DNA from 2 places in the Pseudoalteromonas sp. MQS005 genome. Region 1 is predicted to be linked to the other one. Evidence: predicted binding sites of a transcription regulator. Region 1 holds the regulator's gene; the other holds the start of a gene.
The links. The regulator sigma-54, encoded in region 1, starts transcription at its own class of promoters, with help from an activator protein. The targets are predictions, from matches to a motif close to GTTGGCACGNNNNTNGNNT.

Region 1 (3,447 bases):
CAATGATTTCATTAAACTGCTGTTGCTCTTTAGGTAGGTTACGTACATCAACACTCACGGCAATTTTATTATAACTGTCGGAAACACTGCGCACTAATGATGGTAATAAATTAAGTGGAATATTGTCTACACAATAATAACCTAAGTCTTCCACAACGCGTAACGCCACAGATTTACCTGAGCCTGAACGACCGCTTATAATTATTAATTCCATTTATCACCTTTCTTTATTACTACGATTGACTGACGATAACCTGATACAGTTCGCTATCCGATTTGGCGGCGCGTAACTGTTTACAAAATTCTTTATCATTGAGCTTATCAGCAATCGTGGCTAGCGTCTTCAAATGCTGCTGATTATCGCCATCGGGAACAATTAACGCGACAAAAATGTCAACCGGTCGGTTATCAATCGCATCAAAATTAATAGCTGTTTCGCTCACTAAAATCAAAGCAAGGGGCTCTTGAGCACCACTCATGCGACCATGTGGAATAGCAATGCCTCGACCAATGCCTGTACTTCCAAGCTTTTCTCTTGCAGTTAATGCATTAAGAATATCTTGTTGTGTTAAATAGGGCAGCTTATTGTGAGCCAATTCACTGATAAATTCTAAAATTCTTTTTTTACTATTAAAAAGGACCGCAGCTTTACTGCAGTCCTGACAGATAAGTGAGCTTAGTTTCATAGTGTTAGTGTCGAGCAAGTTTCTCTTTGTGTTTAATTACTTGACGATCTAGCTTGTCAATGAGCGAGTCTATAGCGGCATACATATCTTGATGCTCAGTAGAGGCAAAAATCTCAGCGCCACTAACATGAACGGTTGCTTCAGCTTTTTGGTTTAGTTTTTCTACATCGAGAATAACGTGCACATTCGTTATGTGATCAGTGTGCCTCTGTAACTTCGAAAATTTACTATTTACGTAGTCTCTAAGCGAGTCGGTAATATCTACATGGCGACCAGTTAAATTCAGTTGCATAAACATTTTCCTCTTTGTTGTACGCCTTAAATCAAACTTTTACGTTGATTAGACGGGGGAATAGCTAGAGATTCGCGATATTTTGCAATGGTTCTCCTCGCTACTTTAATTCCTTGCTCTGCCAATATATCTGCAATTTTACTATCACTCAATGGTTTAGCTGAGTTTTCTGCAGCGATTAATTTTTTAATTAATGCACGTATTGCTGTTGATGAACATTCGCCACCATTTTCAGTACTTACATGGCTTGAAAAGAAATATTTAAGCTCAAAAATGCCACGTGGTGTATGCATGTATTTTTGCGTAGTAACACGCGATATAGTCGACTCGTGCATTTCCACCATTTCAGCCACATCGTTAAGCACCATAGGCTTCATAGCCTCAGGACCGTGTTCAAAAAAGGCCTGTTGCTGCTGCACAATACAGTTGGTTACTTTAAGTAGCGTGTCATTTCTACTTTCTAAGCTTTTTATAAACCATTTAGCCTCTTGTAAGTGCGAGCGAATAAACTGGCTATCACCACTTGATTTAACCGTACGCGACATAGCTGCATATTGGCTATTTACTCTGATCTTAGGCATGCTATCTGGGTTTAATTCAACTACCCAACGACCTTTAACTTTTTTAACCGACACATCAGGAATAACGTATTCAGACTCTTCTCTAACAATAGTGTCTGCCGGTTTTGGGCTGAGCGTATGAATCAACGTCATGATTTCTTTAAGCTCATCTTCTTTAAGCTTTGTTTTTTTCATCAACGTGCGATAGTCACGTGCAGCAAGTAAATCAATATGATCGGTTAAGATCATTTTTGTTTCGTTTAAAAAAGGTGTGTCTTTATCAAATTGATTTAGCTGAATACACAAGCACTCTTGTAAACTACGCGCGGCTATTCCCACTGGATCAAATAGTTGAATACGCTTTAGTACCGCTTCTATTTCGTCAAGTTCAACTTCATCTTCGCCGTCGTTTTCTTGGTTAAAGCTTTCTAATATTTCTTCACAGCTAAGGGTTAGAATCCCTGAGTCGTCCACAGCTTCTACAATTGCAATAGCTATCGCTTCATCGGTAGGGCTAAACGGCGTCAATTGAAGTTGCCACATTAAATACTCATGCAGCGTTTCAGTCGAAGAGCCTTGATAAATAGATTCATCTTCTGGCATTGGGCCCGATGAAGAGGCAGGCGCTGCGCTCATATATTCATCCCAAGTAACATCCATAGCCATATCATCGCTAATGGTGTCTTTGGTCATTGCTTCGCCGCTGTCTTGCTCATACTCGCTAGGTTTATCGTCAGCTGAGGCACTTAGCGTTAAGTCATCGTTATCGGCTTTTTGTTCGTTTTTACCTGCAGTGTCTTCGCTGTAATCGTGTTCTTCAACTTCAAGCAAGGGGTTGCTATCGAGCGCTTCTTGAATTTCTTGCTGGAGATCCAATGTACTGAGTTGCAATAAGCGAATTGCTTGTTGCAACTGTGGAGTCATTGTAAGTTGCTGGCCCATGCGCAGCTGTAATGATTGCCTCATGTATCTCTAACAATCCTTTTAAATTAGTATGATTAATCTTAGCAGATGCTTAGTGGAATAACACACATATTAGAGCTTGAACTGCTCGCCCAAATAAACATCGCGTACTGTTTTATCGTTTAATACGTATTCAGGAGTGCCTGATGCAATTAACTCCCCATGAGAAACTATGTAGGCTTTTTCACAAACATCAAGTGTTTCGCGCACGTTATGGTCTGTAATAAGTACGCCAATGCCACGGTTTTTAAGATGCTCTATAATCTTTTTAATATCTAATACTGAGATAGGATCAACCCCCGCAAAGGGTTCGTCTAAAAGGATAAATTTAGGGTTTGCTGCTAACGCGCGAGCAATTTCAACGCGGCGACGTTCACCACCTGATAAGGCCATACCTTGGCTGTCGCGGATATGCTGAATGCTAAATTCATCAAGTAAATTATTTAAGGTATCTTCGCGTTGTTGTTTATTTAATTCTTTACGTGTTTCTAAGATAGCCATTAAGTTTTGATAAACAGTCAGCTTTCTAAAAATAGACGACTCCTGCGGTAAATAACCAATCCCTAAACGCGCCCGGCTGTGCATCGGTAATAAAGTAATATCTTTATCATCAATTGATATTTTGCCTTTATCGCTAGGGACAAGGCCTACAATCATATAAAAAGTGGTGGTTTTACCTGCACCATTAGGGCCAAGTAACCCCACAATACTGCCAGCTTCAACCTCTAGGCCAACGTTTTTTACAACTTCACGACCTTTGTAGCTTTTAGCTAATAGCTCTGCTTTTAATGTGCTCATGGTTGGCCTTTATCATCTTCTTTTTTATTTTCAACAGGGACTAAAATAGTGTGTACACGGTCTGTTGAGTTTTCGTCTTTTTCTGCGCTAATTAACTGCTGCTCGATATCGTAAGTGATACTTTTAGCTGTTATTTTTTGACCTGCTT
Region 2 (3,447 bases), on a different contig from region 1:
GTCAGGAGCGGGTCGTTATTCTTATTTAACAGCCGTCACTGAAATTGAAAATGAGCTCGTTGAGATACTCGACGTAGAAAAAATCTTAAACGAAATCTGCCCAGTTAATACTACCGTGAGCGATGATGTCGCCTCGCAAGGTAATATACAAAAAGATTTAGGCGAGAGAATAGTATTTATTGCTGATGATTCGGCTGTTGCGCGAAATCAAGTAAAACGAGCATTGGAACCATTAGGTGTAACAACTGAGTTGGCTAAAAATGGTAAAGAAGCTTTAATAAGATTAAAAGAAATTGCAGAGCTCGATTGCGTAAATGATATTACAGAGCGAGTAGGGCTACTCATTTCTGATGTAGAAATGCCAGAAATGGATGGTTACACGCTGACTGCAGAAATCAAAGCTAATCCTAAACTTGCGCCACTACATGTGATTTTACACACATCATTGAGTGGTGTTTTCAATCAAGCGATGATTGAAAAAGTAGGAGCAGATGATTTTATTGCAAAATTTAACCCAGACGAGCTTGCAACAGCCGTTAATAAATGGGTTCATCGTGATTAATAAACATAGGTGTTATTGATTTGACTAATAAAGATTTGCAGCAAAACGAATACGATCAATTTCGCTTATTTTTAGAACAACAGTGCGGTATTGTTTTAGGTGAAAATAAGCAGTATTTGGTAAAGAGCCGTTTGGCACCATTAATGTCTCGATTTAATGTTGAATCGTTGTCTGAATTGGTAAGTAAAACTCTCGGTGTGCATGAGCGCCAGTTGCGCGCAGCCGTTGTTGATGCCATGACAACCAATGAGACATTGTGGTTTAGAGATCAGTATCCGTTTGAGTTACTTAAAACCAGATTATTCCCTGAGTTTAAAACGTTAAATAGGCCATTAAAAATATGGTCTGCGGCGAGCTCATCAGGACAAGAACCCTACTCAATAGCGATGTCGGTTGCTGAGTTTCAATCCAGCAGCCCTGGTGTTTTAAAAATGGGTGCACAAATAATTGGTACAGATATATCAAATACCATGCTTGATATGTGTAAACATGCTGAATATGATGCATTGGCATTGGCTCGCGGACTCTCTGCTGAACGTCGTAAAAAGTTTTTTAAAGACAGCGGCAATGGTATGGCACAAGTGGTTGATTCATTGAAAAAGCAAGTGAGCTTTAGGCATTTAAATTTGCTCGATTCGTACGCCTTAATGGGTAAGTTCGATATTATATTTTGCCGTAATGTTTTAATTTACTTTTCACCTGAGGTGAAAGCTAAAATAATTGCACAATTCTCTCAAGCACTTAACCCTAAGGGGTATTTATTTTTAGGTGCGTCGGAGTCTATGTCTGGTTTAAGTACTGACTTTGATATGGTGCGTTGTAACCCTGGTATCATTTATCAAAAGAAATGACCTTCATTAATATATTATCCCTACTCTAAACGACGCCTATTGCGTCGTTTTTTGTTTTTATCATCACTATTTTCACTGCTGGCTCATTTATTGCTTTATCGGTACTGAGTCAATTTTTTGGAGGTAGTTATGGCTATCAGTTTTGATAAAGCATTAGGCGTGCATCCGCATGCGATGTTGATCCGTTCGCAAAGAGCAGAAATGCTCGCTACTAATATCGCAAATGCTGATACGCCCGGCTATAAAGCAAAAGATATCGATTTTGCCTCAGCATTAAAAACGGCAAAGTCCAACCAACTAAGCGGCAATACCATGGTAAGAACCAATGAAAAACACATTGCCGGTGGTACCCGTAGTGTAGGTAGTAATGAACTATTTCGTACGCCAAATCAAACAGATACAGGTGATGGCAACTCTGTTGATATACAAGTGGAACGGAACTTGTATACACAGAATGCTATGGAGTATCAGGCCAGTGTCCAGTTTCTTAATGGTAAATTTAAAGGCCTGAAAAAAGCCCTCGGTAGTCAAGGAGCCTAATTATGAGTTTATATAATGTGTTTGATATTGCTGGTTCTGGTATGAGCGCGCAAAACGTGCGATTAAATACCACGGCAAGTAATATCTCTAATGCCAATACAATTAGCTCTTCACAAAATGAGACGTACCGAGCGCGACAACCTGTATTTGCTGCGGAGCTTACAAAAGCGTCAGCGTCAGCAAGCAACCCACAGGGCTCTGCCGTTGGTGTAAAAGTGTTAGGAGTGGTTGAAAGTAATAAACCACTACAAATCGAATATAACCCAAATCATCCTAGTGCGGATGAAAATGGATATATTTACAAACCCAACGTGAATGTTGTTGAGGAGATGGCAAATATGATTTCTGCTTCTCGCTCTTATCAGACAAATGTTCAAGTTGCCGATGCAGCTAAGCAAATGTTAAGTAAAACACTGCTGTTAGGTCAGCGGTAACTGAGGGTAGCTCATGAGTAACGATATTAGTACTTCTTCATCCTACATGGACTCTTTACGTTGGCAAGATAAGCAAGTGCCAAAAAAAGAAGAAAGTGATGCGTTAACCCAAGAAGATTTCTTTTCGTTGTTAACACAGCAATTGTCTTTTCAAGATCCAAGCAAACCAGCTGATAACGATCAGATGATTGCACAAATGACAAACTTTACCATGGCCGAAGGGATCTCAAATTTAAACTCTAACTTTGAGTCTTTAGCCGCGTCGATGACATCAAATTCGGCATTGCAAGCATCAACACTGGTTGGCAAACAAGCGCTGTTGGAGTCGAATACACTTGAGCTTAATGAGTCGGGTGAATCAAAAGGTTCTGTTTTAGCTGAAAAACCAGTCGATAGTTTAATGATTCGCATTGAAGATGCATCAGGGCAGTTGGTTAAAACTATTGATTTAGGCACTCAGCCTGCAGGGGCTATCCGCTTTGCATGGGATGGTACCAATGAGACTGGTGAACGACTACCACCTGGTGAATATAATATTAAAGCAGAGGGTAGCACGGATGGTGAGTTTTCTAGCCTTCCTATAGCTACATTCAAAAATATTGAGAGTGTTAATATTAATGGCTCAAGTGGCATTATTATTAATACTAAAGAAGGTGCGGTTAGGCTGACTGATGTCGCAGAAATCGCGTAATAGATTTTATGTATTTTTTAGCCAATAGGCTAAATATTTTTAGGTTAGAGGTTAATTATGAGCTTCAATATTGCATTAACAGGCCTTGCTGCCGCACAAAAAGATTTAGATGTTACCGCCAATAACATTGCCAACGTAAATACCACGGGCTTTAAAGAGTCTCGCGCCGAATTTGCTGATGTGTACGCATCATCGGTATTTAGCGCAGGTAAAACCAAAAATGGTGATGGTGTGCAAACCACGATGGTTGCCCAGCAGTTTCACCAAGGCTCGTTGCAGTTTACTAATAACTCACTTGATTTAGCGATTACGGGTGAGGGTTATTTTGCCATGAGTCAAGATTTAGGCGCTCAAGATTTTACTTACACT

Region 2: a site for sigma-54 is predicted at 1,491-1,509, ahead of flgB (flagellar basal body rod protein FlgB). Genes of this name have one in related genera too.

Annotation. Positions count from the first base shown of each region.
Region 1 is NZ_LYRQ01000020.1:19,013-22,459, reverse strand. It holds gene rapZ (RNase adapter RapZ) at 1-214, opposite strand, end outside; gene ptsN (PTS IIA-like nitrogen regulatory protein PtsN) at 234-686, opposite strand; gene hpf (ribosome hibernation promoting factor) at 691-978, opposite strand; gene A9479_RS08890 (RNA polymerase factor sigma-54) at 1,005-2,504, opposite strand; gene lptB (LPS export ABC transporter ATP-binding protein) at 2,574-3,299, opposite strand; gene lptA (lipopolysaccharide transport periplasmic protein LptA) at 3,296-3,447, opposite strand, start outside.
Region 2 is NZ_LYRQ01000003.1:150,822-154,268, reverse strand. It holds gene A9479_RS02820 (chemotaxis protein) at 1-562, shown strand, start outside; gene A9479_RS02815 (protein-glutamate O-methyltransferase CheR) at 583-1,413, shown strand; gene flgB (flagellar basal body rod protein FlgB) at 1,543-1,953, shown strand; gene flgC (flagellar basal body rod protein FlgC) at 1,956-2,387, shown strand; gene A9479_RS02800 (flagellar hook assembly protein FlgD) at 2,401-3,078, shown strand; gene flgE (flagellar hook protein FlgE) at 3,136-3,447, shown strand, end outside.